2 regions of the Chryseobacterium subflavum genome follow, and region 2 is predicted to be linked to the other one. Evidence: riboswitches for the same ligand, from Rfam matches in the RefSeq annotation. Region 2 holds a riboswitch; the other holds the start of a gene.
The links. Region 2 has a riboswitch for thiamine pyrophosphate ahead of thiS (sulfur carrier protein ThiS). Riboswitches for the same ligand answer to the same signal wherever they lie in the genome.
Positions count from the first base shown of each region.

Region 1: it holds a riboswitch for thiamine pyrophosphate, as region 2 does, so the genes downstream of both, thiM (hydroxyethylthiazole kinase) here and thiS (sulfur carrier protein ThiS) in region 2, are expected to answer to the same signal.

Region 1 covers NZ_JBVTMR010000004.1:91,618-101,679, reverse strand. Annotated here, with positions in the region: gene tenA (thiaminase II) at 1-312, opposite strand, end outside; gene thiD (bifunctional hydroxymethylpyrimidine kinase/phosphomethylpyrimidine kinase) at 299-1,132, opposite strand; gene thiE (thiamine phosphate synthase) at 1,129-1,764, opposite strand; gene thiM (hydroxyethylthiazole kinase) at 1,764-2,558, opposite strand; TPP riboswitch at 2,617-2,709, opposite strand; gene AC0INN_RS17810 (carbon starvation CstA family protein) at 2,765-4,606, opposite strand; gene AC0INN_RS17805 (alpha/beta hydrolase) at 4,851-5,888, opposite strand; gene AC0INN_RS17800 (DUF3037 domain-containing protein) at 5,908-6,291, opposite strand; gene AC0INN_RS17795 (HipA family kinase) at 6,278-7,051, opposite strand; gene AC0INN_RS17790 (alpha/beta hydrolase family protein) at 7,188-8,036, shown strand; gene AC0INN_RS17785 (flavin reductase family protein) at 8,096-8,932, opposite strand; gene fahA (fumarylacetoacetase) at 9,041-10,062, opposite strand, start outside.
Region 2 covers NZ_JBVTMR010000002.1:103,611-113,672, reverse strand. Annotated here, with positions in the region: gene AC0INN_RS09780 (heavy metal translocating P-type ATPase) at 18-2,393, opposite strand; gene AC0INN_RS09775 (Crp/Fnr family transcriptional regulator) at 2,484-3,197, shown strand; gene panB (3-methyl-2-oxobutanoate hydroxymethyltransferase) at 3,260-4,075, shown strand; gene AC0INN_RS09765 (hypothetical protein) at 4,075-4,398, shown strand; gene AC0INN_RS09760 (RluA family pseudouridine synthase) at 4,406-5,083, shown strand; TPP riboswitch at 5,209-5,306, shown strand; gene thiS (sulfur carrier protein ThiS) at 5,371-5,577, shown strand; gene thiC (phosphomethylpyrimidine synthase ThiC) at 5,602-7,413, shown strand; gene AC0INN_RS09745 (thiamine phosphate synthase) at 7,410-8,015, shown strand; gene AC0INN_RS09740 (thiamine phosphate synthase) at 8,019-8,639, shown strand; gene AC0INN_RS09735 (thiazole synthase) at 8,636-9,409, shown strand; gene thiH (2-iminoacetate synthase ThiH) at 9,421-10,062, shown strand, end outside.

The DNA.
Region 1 (10,062 bases), on a different contig from region 2:
TGCAGGCTGTAAAACACCTTTATCGGTAACACCAAAATCCTTAAAATAAAATTCATGTAAAGCATTTTCGACCACGATCGCATTTTCGGCAAACCTGATAAAAGAAAGAACATCCTGGAGATCTGGGATCTTAGCAGCAATTAGCGAAAGCGTTCGTCCAAAATGTTCAAGATATAGAGAGTCCTGAGCCATGTAAAATTTAAAATTTTCAAGCGGCAAATTGCCGGCTGAAAGCTCTTTGATAAAATCCATTTGCAAAATAGACATGTATTTGTCTTCAATGGCTTGCCAGGTTTTTTCAGACCATTTCATTTTTGATCAGTTTTTGAGGGTTAAAAAAGTGATTAAGCGGGCCGTTTCCCAAACCGATTTCTACATCTTTTCCATTTTCTATGGCTTTATAAACATATTGTTGTCCAAGAGAAACAGAATCAAATAAGGTTTTTCCCTGAGCCAGATATGCGGCTATAGCCGAAGAAAGGGTGCAGCCTGAACCATGGGTATTGTGGGTTGCAAATTTGATGGTTTCAAAGGTATGGTATTGATTATTTTCATCGTAGAATAATGAGGTAATCGTTGAGGTATCCTGATGTCCGCCTTTTAAAAGAATGCTTTTGCAGCCCAGACCTTTGATCAGTTTTCCTGCTGCATAAAGGTCTTCAAGCGTTTTCACCTCCATGCTGGCTAAAATTGCTGCTTCATCCATATTAGGGGTAATCACATCTGCAATAGGGAAAAGTTTTTCTGTAATAGCGATAATAGTCTCTTCTTCTATTAAGCGATGTCCACTTGTCGCGACCATTACCGGATCGAATACAATAGGAATCTTTTTATATTTACCGAGTGTTGAAACGATGGTTTCCACAAGCTGGGAAGTATGGACCATTCCGATTTTGATTGCATCAGGAAAAATGTCATCTAAAATAGCTTCGATCTGATCAGCTACTGCTTCTACAGGAATTGGATATATCTTTCTTACTCCCTGGGTATTCTGGACCGGTAAAGCAGTTAACACCGATGTTGAAAAGCATCCCAGGGCAGAGGCGGTTTTAATATCAGCCTGGATGCCAGCCCCTCCGCTTCCGTCGAATCCTGCTATCGTTAATACGGATGGATATTTAAATTTTTTCATTTTACAATTTCATTTTTGAGTTCATAAGCTGCTTTTTGAGGATCATCAGCACCGCATATTGCAGAAACCACGGCAATACAGTCGGCTCCCGCGTCCATAATAGCCTTGGCGTTGGTTAAGTTGACACTGCCAATAGCAACAAGGGGCTTTGAGGTCAGTTGCCTTATTTTTGCTATTCCTTCCAATCCCCATTCAGTAACTGTATCTGATTTGGTAGTCGTGCGGAAGACCGGGCTGATGCCCAGATAGTCTGATGCTGCAGTCTGATCATTTTCAAGCTGATCGAGATATTCAATGGAGTAACCAATCATTTTATTGTGAATGAGTGGCTGCTCCCTCAAATAGACGGGGCTTGCATCGGTATTACCCACATGGATGCCTGCCGCGTTTACTTTTGTGGCCACTTCTACGTTGTCATTAATAATCAGTGGAATATGATGTTTTTCTGTAATTGCTATCAGTTGTCTGGCTTTTTGGAGGAATTCATCGGGAGAGCTGTTTTTTTCTCTTAGCTGGATGATATCAACGCCGCCTAGAATAGCTTGCTCTGCAACCTTTAAAAAATCTCTTCCGGGACAATCTGCCTCAGAAATAACAAGGTAAAGCTGGTAAGGAAAAGGATGTCGATTCATTATCTTTCATACTTGAGATGACTGAGAAACTCCTCTTCGGTAATAGTATATAATTTATCGAGAAGGTTAACCTGAAGGCTTCCAGGACCTTTGCTTTCCAAAACAGCCAGTTCACCTGCGATACCCATTAATGCCATTGCGGCCGCAGTTGCTTCAAAATATTTTTCGGTAACTCCTGCAAAAGCACCAATAAGGGCAGTTGCCGAGCAGCCTAATCCGGTAACTTTGGTCATTAAATGATGCCCGTTACGGATAAAGGAGGTCTGCTGTCGGTCAGTAATAATATCTGTAGCTCCGGAGATACAGACAATCGTATCGTGTTGATTGACGAGATATTGGGCGGCATTGATCGCTTCGTCACTTTTTGCTGTGCTGTCGACTCCTTTTGTAACGATTGTGTTTGCTTTAGCCAAAGCAATGATTTCTGATGCGTTACCTCTGATTACAGTCGGCTGGTACGGTAAAAGCTGGTGTAAAATCTCATCACGGAAATCCGTTGCGCCGGCACCTACCGGATCCAAAATCCACGGTTTTTTTAATGAATGAGCAGCCTTTGCGGCTATTATCATTGACTCTGCCCAATATTCATCCAGCGTACCTATGTTAATAACGACTGAATGTGCAATACTGACCATTTCATGAATTTCAGATTTTGCATGTGCCATGATCGGAGAAGCTCCCACAGCCAAAAGGGCATTAGCTGTATTATTCATCACCACGTAATTGGTGATATTGTGTACAAGGGGGGATTGCTGTCTTACGAGCTGTACTTGTTCCCAAAGATTTTTATCCATTATTATTGATTAAATAAATAGCTTCAGGAAAAAATCCAAAACAAAAGTACATTGTAAAGAATGTCTTTTTGCTTTTCCCTACGTCGGTGTAAGCCGTATCAGGTTCAAAGGGACTCTCTCAATTCTTCTCAGAATACCCCTAAAGCATAACAAATGTAAGAAAAATATCAGATATGGCCTTATCATTAATTAGTAACCCAAACCTTTTATCTCTCTACCAGCTCCTTTACGCTTTCTCCGTAATAATCAATTTCCGATTTATTAATTTTGATAAGCTCATACCACTTTCTGAAGGCTCCTACAAATACAATAAGCATCAAGACCATCGCAACCACAGCAAGTGTTGCCAGTAAGTATTGCCCTTTGGGAATATAAATGGAGGTAACCTGGATATAACCTGCCCAGAATGTGATCCCTGCCATGAACACACCCGGTATAGCTGCACACAAGGCATATTTGCCTCTGTTTAACCGTATGAGCATTGTTGTACAGACGATCAGTCCACAGGCAGCAAGCAGCTGGTTGCTGATCCCGAATAATGGCCAGATACTACTGACGTTTCCTGTAAATACGAGATATCCCCATGCAAAAGTGAAGATCAGACTGCTGATAATAATCCCAGGGTTCCAGTTTTTGTCATTGAATTTCGGAATTACAGAACCCAGCATTTCCTGCAAAAAGAAACGTCCTACTCTTGTTCCTGCGTCAATAGCCGTAAGAATAAAAACAGCTTCAAACATGATTGCAAAATTATACCAATAAGCCATTAACTGATCCATATAGGGGATCTTATTGAATATATGAGCCATTCCCACAGCCAGAGATACAGCACCTCCGGTTCTGCCATGAAGATCGATCCCGATTTTCTGTGAAAAATAATCAATATCAACTCCGTGTAAAGAAGGATGAGCAGCCAGAAATGCATCATAAGAGTCTTTCGGAGTGTTTATGGCAAAATAATCTCCGGGCATTAATGTACATGCTGCGATCAATGCCATTAGGGCAACAAATCCTTCAACAAGCATTGCTCCATATCCTACAAAAAGAATTTCCCTTTCTTTATTTAGCATTTTAGGCGTTGTTCCGGTTGCTATAACAGCGTGAAAACCCGAAATAGCACCACATGCGATAACAATGAAAATGAATGGAAGGACAGGTCCTCCGATCACAGGTCCGCCACCGTTTACAAACTGTGTAAGGGCAGGCATCTGTATCGTGGGATGGATCACAATTACTCCGATAGCAAGCATGATGATAGTTCCGATTTTCAGGTATGTCGACAGATAATCCCTTGGGACGAGCAGCAGCCATACCGGTAGAACGGATGCCAAAAAACCATACAAAGGAATAGCTATAGAAATGGTGGTGATATCCCAGGAGAACAAATTATGCATGGTTTCATTCTGCATCAGGTTATGCCCTCCGATAATACCCGCAATAAGAAGGACTCCTCCTAGGATACTGGCAAAAGTGACACTATTTTTGCGATAGCGCATAATCAGACCCATAATGATGGCAATAGGCATTGTAATCACTACGGTAAATAATGACCATGAGGCTTCGTGCATAGCATTGATACACGCCAACGATAGTCCTGCCAGCGTAAGAATAAGAATAAATAAAATCGCAAACCCGGCTACTGTTCCGGTTGTTTTTCCAATTTCCTTAGAAGCGATGGTTGCCAGACTCTGGCCTTTATGCCTTACGGATGCGAACAAAACGACCATGTCATGAACACCACCTCCCAATACACAGCCTATCAGAATCCACAATGCTCCGGGAAGGTATCCGAATTGCGCGGCAAGAACAGGCCCAACCAATGGTCCGGCAGCTGCAATTGCAGCAAAGTGATGTCCGAAAAGAACGTTCTTATTAGTTGCAACATAGTCTTTACCATCCGCAAACTCCAATGCAGGAGTCGTATTTTTGTTATTAAGACGTAATACCTTATTGGCGAGAAAAATTCCATAGATACGATATGCTATGGCGAAAATAAGGAGCGATGTGAAAACTAAAGTTAAGGCGTTGATGTTATTTAGGAAATCCATATCGTCTTGATTTTTTATGAATAAATAATTAAATTTTTTGTTTAATTTATTTTGAATAATTTAAACAATGGCCAAGTTAATTATTTTGTAAATAAAAAATAAGAATATGTATACTAATCTAGCAAATTAACAAAACTTGAAAATAATTACTTATTTAATAGTCTGATAATTAATATTTTATATTGTTATCCGTTTGAGTTAACTATAATTTATTGTTAGTTTAGAAGTATATTTCATTTCAACATTAATGATTCCTGGGCTTAGTCTTTCTCTGAGAAACAATAAAATCTACCATTTCATCAACAAGCTGATTAAGGTAGTTTTTATCGGTGGTTCCGAAGCCGTGTATACCATCTTCTACGATAGTCAGTTTATTTTGTACTTCATTTTCTTCAAGTTTTCGTTCCAGTAGTATCGATTGTTTGAGAGGTACAATTTTATCCTTATTTCCTTGCAGAGTTAGGGTTGGGGTTGCATGATCAGCATAGGTTACCGGTGAAAGCGTTTCAAAGTATTTGATGACTTTCTTCTTGTCTTTTTTGATGTCGTATCCTGAAATTCCTAAGATCAGTTTTCCCCTTAGATCAACAATTTTCTTTGAAAAAAGGCTAATAAAAAAGGCACCTACATTTCCCACACGGGTATGTAAAAGTTTATTAAGATCAGTAGGTCCGAAATTATTGACTACATAATTTACTTTTGCAGAATAAGATGAGAGCTCAGGTGCTCCGACGAATTCATTATCTTGCGTATAGGCAGCCAGCAATGAAAGATGCGCCCCGGCAGACGCCCCGAAAAGTCCTATATTGTTGGTATCAAAGTGATATTTATCTGCGTTCTTTCTGACCCATCGTATAGCATCCTTAGTATCCTGGATAGGATTTGGAAAATGGATATCTTTATTCACTAAAGTATAGTTGATGCTGATTACAGTATATTCCTTTTCTACCAGCTTGAGAATAAGGTTTTCTATATAGGAATCTGCGTGAATGATCTTATCACCGCCGACCCATCCCCCTCCATGGACATAAATAAGCACAGGATGTTTTTCCGCAGAGGTTGTTTTTGGGCTATACATATCCAAAGCTATTGAACCTTCCTTATTGGTTTTATAGAAAATATCTTCTGATGAAATGGTCCTTTCTTTTAAAAGACTGCTTTTTGGGGCTTTAGGCTGAAGCTGATTCTGGGAAAAAGCGACAGGGGAAATGCTCAGAAGTAAAATAAAAAACAGGTTTAAATAAAACCTGTATATTGTAATATTGCTTTTGAATGATGCCATATAATTTTTGAGAAATTGGTTATTTTACTAACTCCTCAAAAAGTTTACCAAAAGTTTTTTCAAGATCTTTGGATTTTCCGGGATGAGGCCTTGATGTTTGTATAACGGAACTTCTTACCGCTGTTAACCAGCGAAAACGCTCGGGAATATCAAGCAGGGCTATTGGTCCACCGTCCTTATCTCCATTGGCAATCTTTTGAAAACTTTGCAGGTTCTGAATAATGTCTTCATAGTCAAGTTTGCTGTGCATAAGTCTGAATTTATCTGGGCATAGATAAAAATCTACACGAATGAATTTTTCTTTTTTTGAAAACATCACGAGGCCTATATTGAAAAATTCTTCTCTTTCAACCTTAGGTACCAGACGTATTACGGCATATTCGTATATTTTATCCTCTTGCATTTTTAGCTTCGTTTACAAAGATTTGTGAATTTTCTAGCCTTGTTTTCATAAATTGGAAGTACACCTCACGGATTTCTTCAGGACTTTCGTCCGCATCGTTCCAGTGTAGCCAATCTTCGGGAATCAGATTTACAATTTCCCGGAATACTTTTTCATTTAAAACCTCATGTGCCCATTGGTCGGCTTCATCCAGCATTTTAGCTTTGGGAAGAAGAACATGATCTTTTACATATTTGAAAGGAGTCTTTGCCGCTGCATCAAAGTTTTGCCATGAGTGATGAAAATAAAAAGAAGCTCCGTTATCAATTACCCAGAGTTCCTTATGCCACATCAGCAGATTGGTGTTTTTATAAGTACGGTCGATGTTGGTGATGAATGCATCCAGCCATACTATTTTTGAGGCCAGTAGAGGATCGATGACTACACCCGGATCATATGTGATCGATCCGGAAAGATAGTGAAGTCCCAGATTCAGCCCTTCCGAAAATTTTAGCAAATCCTGAATTTCTTCATCAGCTTCCGTTCGTCCAAAATCTACATCCAGGTTTACAAAAACAAGCTCAGGAATTTTTAATCCCAAAACTTCTGTTATTTTTCCTCCTAAAAGTTCAGATATCAGCATTTTTACTCCGTGGCCGGCACCCCGGAACTTCAGGACATATTTAAAGTCATCATCAGCTTCTGCCAAAGCCGGAAGCGAACCTCCCTCTCTTAATGGAAGGATGTAGCGCATTACCGTTACTGTTCTTAAATCCAACATACCGCAAAAATAAGATTTTACTTTGTGTTTGTTCCTATTTTTAATATTTTTAGTTGAAATTATGTCAGCCATCAAAGTGGAAGAAATATTCTTGTGATAAGATGTTCTTTTCTGGCTGATTCTTTAAGAAGTGAGTATGGAAGTTATAAAAAAAGAGAATATTGTTATTTCAAATCCTGAAACAAAGGATTTTCTTGCAGATGCTTATTATCCGGAAAGTAAACGAAAATTACCACTGGTAATTTTTGTACATGGATATAAAGGGTATAAAGATTGGGGAGCATGGGGGCTTATGGCTGAAAAAATAGCAAAAGCCGGTTTTTTCTTTGTTAAGTTTAATTCCTCCCATAACGGGACAACAACAAATGATCCTCATAACTTCGGGGATCTGGAAGCTTTCGGGCAAAATAATTATTCTAAGGAACTTTCCGATCTCGGTGCTGCTATTGATTTTTTTATTACAGATGATAGGGTAGACGATAAAAAGGTCATTTTAATAGGACACAGCAGAGGAGGAGGCATTTCGATTATAAAAACCTCCGAAGATGAAAGAATAAACGGCTTAATTACCCTTGCAAGTGTAGATACCCTTGAGCGTTTTCCAACAGGAAATGCTTTTGAAAACTGGAAAAAAGAAGGTGTGTATTATGTTATGAATGGCAGAACAAAGCAGGAAATGCCTCATTATTTTCAGTTTTATATAGATTTTGAAGAGAATGTGCATCGTTTCGATGTAGAAAGAGCAATGGAAATGGCAAAAGCTCATATTTTAATTATCCATGGCACCAACGATGAAAGTGTTGCTCCAAAAGAAGCGGAACATCTCCATATTTTGAACCCGAATTCTGAACTGTTTTTAATTGAAGATGCGAATCATACATTCGGAGCCAAAGAGCCCTGGGAAAGTCCTGATTTACCGGAAGATCTGAATAAAGCTATCGAAAAATGTATTGACTTTATTAACAATAAGATTGTACACGAATAAAAATAAAAAAGGAGTGGCAATGCCACTCCTTTTTTATTTTAGATCTTATAGATTCATGTTCAGTCATTCTGTGTCGGCTTGGTTAAAATACTCCAGGCCTCGTTGATTTTACTTTCAAGCAGAAGTTTCTGCGCTTCCTGATGAATGTTTTCTTCAGAATGAAAACTACCGTCCGGTAAAGCTTCAATGTTGGCAAGCATACCCAGGTCATTTCCTGTAAAAATTTTACTGTATCTTATTTCAATAGGAAGAAGATCAAATCCAATTCCCTTTGTTACCAATGGTTTAGGAACTTCAAAAAGACTGTTTTCATTACTTCTTGAGTACCAGTTTACTCCCAGACGGGCTACCATATCCAGTTTTTTCTGATCCAGATTGCCTTCCTCGTTCAGATATTCTTCCCTTATGTGAATCTTCTGTACTTCGCAGATGATCAGATTTCCTGCTCCGCCCTGATCTCCCAGGGGGTTTATTTCGAGTACTTTACATTCAAAATTAACCGGACACTCTTCAATCAGTTTGGGCTGTACAAGATCAGCGTCCTTCATTGTAAGACCGGATTTGATGAACTCATTAACCCCGTCTCCGTATTCTGTTGAAGCTAAAGATATTTGTTGTACAATAGGAAAATTGACTGTTCCGATTACCACCTCTGGAACTTCTGAAACATTTTTCAACGTGTGTTTAGTGGTGTTATCACGGACTCTCCTTGAAGGTGAAAAAATCAGGATAGGTGGAACGGTACTGAACATATTGAAAAAGCTGAAAGGCGATAAATTAATAGTACCATTCTTATCAACTGTCGAAGCCAAGGCAATAGGCCTCGGTGAAACAGCGGTCTGCATTATCGTTTGTAATTGAACCGGTGTTATTTCAGATGGGATAACTGTTTTCATATTTTATAATAAGTCACTTCAGTTTTATCAATATTAATTGAAAAACTAAAGTGAACTAATTTTACCATAATATTTTAACTTAAGTAGCTCAAAGGTTTTTAACTCTTTTTATAAACTTGGGATTATTTTACCAGATACTTCCCCGAAACCTACTCTTACGCCATCTTTTTCAGCCCATGCTTTCATGGTAATGGTATCATTATCTTCAATGAATTTTCTTTCCTGGCCGTTACTTAGCTGAATAGGATTTTGGCCTCTCCATGTCAGTTCAAGCATAGATCCGAATGATTTTGGATCGCTTCCTGAAATAGTACCACTGGCATAAAGGTCACCAACTTCAAGATTACAACCGTTTACCGTGTGGTGTGCCAGTTGCTGGGTCATATTCCAGTACATGAATTTATAATTGCTTTCAGAAATTAGGTTTTCTTCTCCGTTTTCAGGCTGTAAGTATACTTCAAGGTTGATATCATAATTTTTATCACCTTCAAACTTCAGGTAGTCCAAAACTTCCGGATCCTGTACCGGTGAAGCGGTTCTGAAAGGAGCTAATGCTTCTAAAGTAACAACCCATGGAGAAATAGAAGAGCCAAAGTTTTTAGCTAAAAACGGTCCAAGCGGAACATACTCCCATGCCTGAATATCTCTTGCAGACCAGTCATTAAAAATAACCATCCCAAAAATTGCATCTTCAGCATCTTTTGTGGAAATGCTCTCGCCCATATCTGTATTTTTGTTGATAACAAAAGCCATCTCTAGTTCAAAGTCAAGCTGTTTAGAAGGGCCGAATACCGGCTTTTCTGCATCAGCAGGTTTAGTCTGGCCTTTGGGACGGTTGATATCAGTTCCTGAAATCACAATGGACGATGCTCTGCCGTGATATCCTACAGGCAAATGCTTCCAGTTGGGTAATAACGCATTGGCAGGATCACGGAACATTTTTCCTACATTGGTGGCATGTTCGATGCTGCTGTAAAAATCGGTGTAATTTGGAATATGCAGAGGCATTATCATTTTTACCTGATCCAGTTCGTAGAAAGCATCTTCTATGGTTTTCTGGTCTTTTGATAAAGTGGAGCCTTCCTGTAATAATTCCTGGATTTTAGTACGCACGGCATTGGTAATGGGTT
Region 2 (10,062 bases):
AGTCTAAATAAGGGCTTCTACGCCTCTTTGGTAAAGTATTTCCGTCCTAAGATCCAGGTTGAAATTGTAGTGAATGCAACTACAGTGATTGAGCTTATTGGCATGATTATCGCTGCGAATAGCGGATGCATATGGCCTGTGACAGCGTAACTTAAGCCTACTATATTGTATAAAAAGCTTATTATGAATGTCATTTTAACAATAGTAATTGAGCCTTTGCAAACGTTCAGGTACCTGTCAAGGGTAACCACTTTGTCACCATTCATGATGACATCAGATGAAGGAGTAAAGGTATTGGTGTCATCTGCAATGGCTATTCCTACATTGCTTTGTTTCAATGCTCCTGCATCATTTAATCCATCTCCCAACATGGCAACTTTGTAATTTTTATCCTGGAGTTGCTTGATGTAATTTAATTTATCCTCCGGGCTTTGATTAAATGCCATCGCCTGATAGTTGGGGATAATTTCCTTTAACTGATTTTCTTCAGAAGAATTATCTCCGCTTAAAATGAAGATTTTATAATGGTTGAGCGTTTTGAATAAGTTTTTAAGGCGACTTCTATATTCATTTTTGAATATGAATTTACCTAGAAATTCATTGTTTTTACTGATGTAGACTGCCGTTTCAAGATTTTTAGATTCCTGATTATTATATTTTGCAGATCCTATCTTATAATGAGCTCCTCTTACAGTAGCCTCATATCCTTTCCCGGAGGTCTCAACGAAATTATCAACAGGGAAGTAGTCATCATTAATATCAATAAATTCGTATAAAGATTTTGAAAGCGGGTGATTTGAATTTTTTAATAAGGTTTTGATATTCAGTGAGTCGAATTCTGAAATGGTGGAACCTTCATACTTGATATTTGTTTTTTTGCGGTGGGTAATGGTTCCGGTTTTATCAAATACAAGTGTGTCGATTTTTGCAATTTTCTCAATGGTCAGGGTATCCTTTACATAGAATTTATTTCGTCCTAAAATCCTCATAATGTGCCCGAAAGTAAAAGGAGCGGAAAGCGCCAGCGCGCAAGGACAGGCAATGATCAATATGGCAGATACCACCTGGAACATTTTTTCCAGATCAATGAATGACCAGTAAATTCCTGAAATCAAAGCTATGCCTAAGATGATAAATGTGAAATACTTGCTGATGTTATTGGTGAGAGTGTCAAGTCCTGTTTCGTATTTCTTAAATGCTTCCTTATTCCAAAGTTGAGTAAGATAACTTTGGTCCACATTTTTGATCACTTCAAGTTCAAGAGAAGAACCTATCTGTTTTCCACCGGCAAAAATTTTATCTCCCGGTTGTTTACTTATGCTTTCACTTTCACCAGTGATGAAACTGTTATCGATATTTCCTTCCCCGTTAATAAGAATAGCATCTACGGGGATGATTTCCTGGTTTCTAACCAGAATCCGGTCTCCTACTTTAACTTCTGAAAGTAAGATATTGTCCTGCTTTCCATCAAAATCGACTTTGGTAACTGCAATTGGATAAAAAGATTTGTAATCACGGTCATATGAAAGAGCGCTATAAGTTCTTTTCTGGAAGGTTTTTCCTAACAGCATGAAGAATAATAGCCCGCAAAGTGTATCGAAATAGCCAGGTCCGTAGTCTGTTGCTACCTCATAAATACTTCTTCCGAAAAGAACGAAAATACCCAAAACAATAGGAACGTCAATATTAACGATCTTGTTCTTTAAACCATACCAGGCCGATTTGTAATAATCTGAAGCTGAATAGAAAACTACAGGAATGGCAAGCAGAAACATTAATGTTCTAAAAAGTCCTTTGTAGTGCTGCATCCAATAATCTTCACCTCCAATATACTCAGGAAAAGCAAGGAACATTCCATTCCCAAACGCAAAACCGGCAATGGCAAGTTTAACAAGAAGGGACTTATCAAGATGATCCACGTTTTTCTCTGCCGTTTCCAGGCTAATGACCGGTTTGTATCCGAGGTTGGTTAAAAATTTAGCGAGTTCGCTTAGTTTTAGATCGTTATGGTTGAAAGAAACCTGTAGGGTCTTTCTGGTAAAATTGACCTGTGAATATTTAATGCCGTCGTTCAGGGTATGAAGGCTTTCCAAAAGCCAGATGCAAGATGAGCAGTGGATTACAGGGATTTTAAAAGTCACAAGGCTTGTATTGCCTTCTGAAAAATCGGTGACTTTTTCAAAAATTTCCGGGGTGTCCAAATAATCGAACTGAGAGGAATTTTCGTCCGGACGAATTCCTGCTCTTTTATTCAGTTCATAAAAATTACTTAGATTGTTGGTATTCAGAATTTCGTAAACTGACTTGCAACCGTTGCAACAAAAAATTTTTTCATCAAAAAGAATTCGTTCTTTTTCTATGCCTTGACCACAATGGAAACAGTTCTCGCTCACCTTCATAAATTATTGAGGTACAAAATTATAACAAATTTTTTTGTTTATCGAGTTAAAATGTTCTATTTTTGTGATAAATGTCATATTAAAATGTCGCAGGAACAACAGATTGCAATTGAAGAGAGGTTCGCCAGAGTTTTTAATGATAAATCTTTTAAGGAAAGACTTTCAAGCGCAGATTTTGAAAAATACATTAGCACAAAAAAGAAATTAAAATTTCAGAAACACGATACTATTTTCGAAGATGGAGAAACTCCAAAGGGAGTATATTTTTTAGAAAATGGTGCTGCTAAACTTTCTAAATCCGGAGCCTTTGGAAAAGATCAGATCTTAAGGTTTATCAAAGAAGGTGATATTATTGGCTACCGTTCTTTACTTTGCGGAGAAAATTTTCAGGCTAAAGCTGAAGCAATGACTGATATTGAGTGTACTTTTCTACCTGCAGATGTATTTATGTATCTTTTAGAGGTGGATTCTCAATTGTCTTTCGTAATGCTTCAGAAAATAGCTTATGAATTAGGAGAATCTTCAAACACGATTACTTTCCTTGCTCAAAAAACCGTAAGAGAGCGATTGGCTGAAATTTTATTGCTTCTGGAACAGAAATTAGGAGTAGATCCGGAAGGGTTTATCAAAATTTCTTTAACAAGAGAAGAAATTGCCAATATCATCGGTACAGCTACCGAGAGTGCTATCCGTCTGATTTCCGAATTCAAACAGGATGATCTGATAGAAGTGGACGGAAGAAACATCAAGATCCTCAACCACGACAAACTAATGAAACTAGGTCACGTAGTTTTATAAATCATAAAAAAAATTTAAGTCGGCGGAAGCCGACTTTTTAACTTTTAAAATATAGATACATTATGTCTGTTCATTCTGAAATAAAAAAAGTTACGACTGAAACCTTGCGTAAAATGAAGTTCGACAAGGAAAAAATAACAATGCTTACAGCCTATGATTTCACTACAGCAAAGATGGTAGATGCAGGAGGAGTAGATGCTGTTTTGATAGGAGATTCTGCAGCCAATGTAATGGCAGGTTTTGAAACTACGCTGCCTATTACTCTTGATCAGATGATCTATCATGCTCAAAGCGTTGTACGTGGAGTAGACAGAGCTCTCGTTATTGCTGACCTTCCTTTTGGAACTTATCAGAGTAATCCTGAAAAAGCATTAGAGTCTGCCGTGAGAATGATGAAAGAGGGCGGTGCCCATGCTGTGAAAATTGAAGGCGGTAAAGAGATTTCAAAATCAATCAAGAAAATTGTTAATGCAGGAATTCCTGTGATGGGGCATTTAGGATTAACCCCTCAGTCTATTTATAAATTCGGAACTTACAAAGTAAGAGCGAAGGACGAAGCAGAAGCTGAGAAACTGATCAGTGATGCGCAGCTTTTAGAAGAATTAGGGTGCTTTTCTGTTGTTTTAGAAAAAATTCCGGCAGATTTGGCTAAAAAAGTATCTGAAAGTATCTCGATTCCGACAATCGGAATCGGAGCAGGCCCTGACTGTGACGGACAGGTTTTGGTTTATCATGATATGGTAGGAATGAACCAGGGGTTCAGTCCAAAATTTTTGAGAAGATATCTTGATCTTTACAGTGAAATCACAGGGGCGGTTGCACAATATGTAAAAGATGTAAAAGAGGTTACCTTTCCTAATGAAAAAGAAAGCTATTAATGAGAGATAATCAACAGACTATACAAGGAGTTATTTCCGTTATCGCATTGATCTGCCTTGCCGTAGGATGGTTCAATTTCTTTTCACCGGAAACTAATGATATTCTCTCGAAAAGGGTATTTTACATCGTCATAGGAATAAGTTTTGCCATTCAGGCTCCTTTTCTGTCTAACAGAAATTTTGTATATCCAATGTATGCTGCCGCAGGTCTTTGTATTGTTGGCGCTTTTCTTCCATTGGAATCAAGGCTGGCTGCAATGAAAACACTTGGGCTTCTTGCAGGGATTATTCTTTCTTTGTCGAACAGACGACAGATTAATTAAATGTAAAATGGAGGAGCAGATTGCTTATGAAGACAACCATCTCCTGGTTGTAAATAAAAAAGTCGGTCAGCTTGTACAGGGTGACAAGACCGGTGATGAATCGTTATTAGAATCAATAAAGAACTTTATAAAGAAAAGAGATGCTAAACCGGGAAATGTTTTTCTCGGTTTGGTTCATCGTATAGATCGTCCGACATCAGGTTTGGTTATTTATGCCAAAACCTCAAAAGCCCTTTCCCGTCTTACCCAGATGGTTAAAAACAGGGAAATTAAAAAAACATACTGGGCTGTTGTTGCTAAAGAAATGATTCCGCATCACCAGAGGCTGGTTCATTATTTAAAGAAAAATGAGAAAAATAATAAAGCCATTGTTTTTCCAAAGGCAACAGATGGAGCGAAAGAGGCAATTTTAACTTATAATGTTATTAAAACCCTGGACAATTATATGCTTCTTGAAATTGATCTGGAAACAGGAAGACATCATCAGATCCGGGCTCAACTTTCCAAGATTGGAGTTCCAATAAAAGGTGATTTGAAATATGGAGCACCCCGGTCCAATCCGGATGGAGGAATCAATCTTCATGCACGGATGCTTACATTCATCCATCCCGTGACCAAAGAAGAGATCAGAATTGTAGCTCCTGTTCCGCAAAATGATGCCATATGGAGAGCATGCGAAGAATAAGTCTGAATATAAAAGTTAATCTTAACATTATACTATTAAACATACAAAAGACCCTCTAAAAGCAGATGGTCTTTTTGTTTTTAATGAAATCATTTTGCCTGTTTTGAAAAAATAACTAACTTCGTCCCATACTTTAGGGGTGTCTGTTCACAAGCAGACTGAGACTTTACCCTTTGAACCTGATCTGGATCATACCAGCGTAGGGAAAAGTGAGATGACTTTTTGCTGTACATTTCTATTGTACAATTATAGCCATTCCTAAAGTGATTTATAACAAAAATCTTGGAATGGAACTTATAATCAATCACACACGGAAAACTTTCGATATTCCACCGGAAAACCTGGAGGCTTTGATGGCTCTGGAGGCACCCGGCCGCAAAAAAGGAATCGCTGTTGCCTTAAACAATCGTATTATTCCCATTTCCTCCTGGCAGAATACTGTACTTCAGGACCAGGATTCAATTTTAATTATTACCGCAACACAGGGCGGCTAATCTTCGTAAAACCCCAATAATTTTATGGCACATTCAATTACGCGTTCGCCATTTCCGAACTCAAAGAAAATTTATGTTGAAGGAAGCATTCATCCTATTAAGGTTGCTATGCGCGAAATCCTATTGAGCCCTACAAAGCTCAGCAATGGAACATTGGAGAATAATCCTCCTGTCACGGTTTATGATACGTCAGGACCTTATACGGATGAAAATTCGCAGATCGATATCCAGAAAGGACTTCCAAGAATAAGAGAGCAATGGATACTGGAAAGGGGAGATGTAAAAATTCTCGACGGAATATCGTCCGAATATGGGAAAGCCCGTTTGGCAGATCCGAAACTGGATGAATTACGTTTTTCTTATAACCATAAGCCAAAAGTCGCTCTGGAAGGAAAAGAAGTAACCCAGTTATACTATGCAAAACAGGGGATCATTACTCCTGAAATGGAGTACATTGCCATCCGTGAAAACCAAAGAATAGAACAGCTTGATTTTGTTTCCAAAGAAATGTCTTCCCAGCATGCCGGGAACAATTTCGGGGCAAGAACTCCTAAAAATAAGATTACTCCTGAATTTGTAAGAGAAGAGATTGCTGCCGGAAGGGCAATCATTCCTAATAACATCAACCACCCAGAAAGTGAACCGATGATTATAGGGCGGAATTTTTTAGTAAAGATAAATGCCAATATTGGTAACAGTGCTGTTTCTTCCAGTATCGATGAAGAGGTCGAAAAAGCAGTGTGGGCATGCAGATGGGGTGCGGATACTATTATGGATCTTTCCACAGGAAAAAATATTCACGAAACACGGGAATGGATCATCAGAAATAGTCCTGTACCTATCGGAACTGTTCCTATTTATCAGGCACTTGAAAAAGTGAAAGGAGTTCCTGAAGATCTTACCTGGGAAGTATTTAGAGATACCCTGATCGAGCAGGCTGAGCAAGGCGTTTCGTATTTTACCATTCATGCAGGAGTGCTGCTCAGATATATTCACCTTACCGTTAATAGAGTAACGGGAATTGTTTCGCGCGGAGGTTCTATTATGGCTAAATGGTGTCTTTATCATCACAAAGAAAACTTCTTGTACACGCATTTTGAAGAGATTTGTGAAATCATGAAAAAATATGATGTAGCTTTTTCTTTAGGTGACGGACTTCGTCCGGGATCTATTGCAGATGCTAATGACGCTGCACAATTTGCAGAGCTGGAGACTTTAGGAGAGCTTACGAAGATTGCTTGGAAACACAATGTACAGGTAATGATTGAAGGTCCCGGTCATGTTCCGATGCATATGATCAAAGAAAATATGGATAAGCAGCTGGAAGAGTGCCACGAAGCACCTTTCTATACGTTAGGGCCGTTAACAACAGATATTGCACCGGGCTATGATCATATAACTTCAGGAATCGGAGCTGCCATGATCGGATGGTTTGGATGTGCAATGCTTTGTTACGTTACCCCTAAAGAACATCTAGGACTACCCAATAAAAAAGATGTGAAAGACGGGGTTATTACCTACAAGCTGGCAGCACATGCTGCGGATTTGGCAAAAGGACATCCAGGTGCTCAGTACAGAGATAATGCTCTGAGTAAAGCAAGGTTTGAATTCAGATGGGAAGATCAGTTTAATCTTTCCCTGGACCCTGAAACGGCAAAAGCATATCATGATGAAACATTACCGGCAGAGGGAGCAAAGATTGCGCATTTTTGTTCCATGTGTGGTCCTAAATTCTGTTCCATGAAAATTACTCAGGAAATACGGGAATCCGCTGAAATGGGGATGATGATAAAATCACAGGAGTTTATCGAGAACGGAAAGGAAATTTATTTATGATCATTGTCATAAGTCCTGAAAACATTTTAATCAATGAAGCAGAATGTGTCAATAAGATGTTTCAGGATGGGCTGGAATTATTTCATATCAGGAAACCTTTTATCACTGAGGTAGAAATGATCGTTTTCTTGGATCAGATCGATGCATCATTCCGTCATCGATTGGTAATGCACGGTTATTTTGACCTGGCAGCAGAATATGGCATTTCAAGAATACACTTCAGAGAAGAGGACCGTATTAATGGATTGCATTCATGGCGTGCAAAAGGTTCGGTAATCTCTACATCGGTACATGATATCATTTGTTTTAATGCTCTTGAGCCCAATTGGGAATATGCTTTTTTCAGTCCATTTTTCTCAAGCATTTCAAAACCGGGATATGGAGAACATTCTAAGGTTTTGGAGAGGATAGGACTTCGGAATAATCATGATGTGAAACTTATTGCTTTAGGAGGAATCTATGAGGAAAACATGGAGATAGCACTGAGATCGGGAGCAGAAGGTCTTGCCTTGCTGGGAGGGATCTGGATGAATGAGCAACCTGTAAAGGCATTTAATCAGTGCAGGAATAGAATGTTGGAATATAATTATCAAAACAGGTAGAAATTGGTCAAAGAAAAATTACAATATATTTCCCAGGGAAATACAAAAGAAGAACAGGAATTGAATATTTACAGGGCTCTGGACGCCGGTGTAAAGTGGGTGCAGGTTCGTTGGAAAAACGCGCCTGGGAAAGAGCTTTTTGAATTGTGTGAAAAATCAAAATTACAATGTACCGAATACGGGGCAATATGTATTATTAACGATCACATACATTTGGCAGAACTCGTAGATGCTGATGGTGTCCATTTAGGATTAGATGATGATACAATCACTCAGGCAAGACAAATTCTGGGTCCTGAAAAAATAGTCGGGGGAACAGCTAATACATTAGAGGACGTCCTGCAAAGAATTGATGAATCTTGTGATTATATCGGTTTGGGGCCATTGCGGTATACACCGACAAAGGAGAAATTAAGTCCGGTACTGGGCTTTAAAGGGTATCAGCAACTGATCCGGGATTTAGAAAAAAGATCGGTTAAAATTCCTGCAATCTATGCAATTGGAGGTGTACGTCTTGAAGATGTAGAATTATTACAGGAAATTGGAATCCATGGAGTTGCTGTCTCCGGACAAATTACAGGCAGGCCGTCTGTCGTTAATGAATTTATAAAATCTTTCAAATGAATCATATACTAACAATTGCAGGAAGAAGTTTCGAATCAAGGCTATTTCTGGGAACGGGTAAATTCGGAAATCTGGCAGAAATGACGCAATCCATTATTGCATCAGAAAGCAATATGGTGACAATGGCACTGAAAAGAATTGATGCTCAATCTGAGGATGATGGTATTCTCACGGCACTGCAGCCCACCAATACCCATCTTCTGCCTAACACCTCCGGAGCCCGTACTGCCAAAGAAGCAGTACTGGCTGCGCAATTGGCCAGAGAAGCGTTAGAAACAAACTGGGTGAAACTGGAAATACATCCGGACCCTAAATATTTACTGCCGGATCCTATAGAAACATTATATGCAACGGAAGAACTTGCGAAGCTTGGGTTTATTGTAATGCCCTACATTCATGCTGATCCCGTTTTATGCAAACGGTTAGAAGACGCAGGGACAGCAGTGGTTATGCCATTGGGAGCTCCTATCGGAACGAACAAAGGTCTTCGGACGTTGGATTTCCTGGAAATTATCATTAGCCAGAGCAAAGTTCCTGTGGTAGTTGATGCAGGAATAGGAGCCCCATCTGATGCGGCAAAGGCCATGGAAATTGGTGCTGATGCCGTATTGGTGAATACTGCTATAGCCGTGGCAAAGGATCCGATCAGTATGGCAATTGCATTTAAGGAAGGGGTTATTGCAGGAAGAAGAGCTTATGAAGCCGGACTGGGCTCGATTAGTTCCCATGCTGAGGCATCAAGCCCCTTGACTTCATTTTTATTTGAATAAATCGTATTAGAATGAAAAATTTTGAGGAGGTTTTCACATCCTATGAGTGGAATGATATTAAACAAAAACTGGAAAATGTCACTTTATCCGATGTAGAATACAGCCTTCAGAAGAAGCAGAAAACATTAGATGATTTCCTTAATCTTATTTCAATGGCTGCGGCACCGAAATTAGAAGTGATGGCTGGCATGGCGAGAGCGATTACCCAAAAACGTTTTGGCAAAGTAATCCAGCTGTATGCACCTTTATACCTTAGTAACGAATGTCAGAACATTTGTACCTATTGTGGTTTTAGCTTAGACAATAAACTGAAAAGAAAAACACTTTCCGATACTGAGATTATGATAGAAGCAACGGTTCTGAAGGCGATGGGAGTAAATCATATATTGCTGGTAAGCGGTGAAGCGAATAAGACCGTAGGAATTGCCTACTTTCTGAATGCTGTTCGGTTATTAAAATCCCATTTTGCCAACATTTCTATCGAAGTACAGCCATTGTCAGAAGATGAATACCGATTACTCCATCAGGAAGGAGTTCATTCAATCCTTGTGTATCAGGAGACTTATCATCAGGAAGTGTATAAGCAGTATCATCCGAAAGGTAAAAAATCAAATTTTAATTTTCGTCTGGAAACACCTGACCGAATAGGAAGA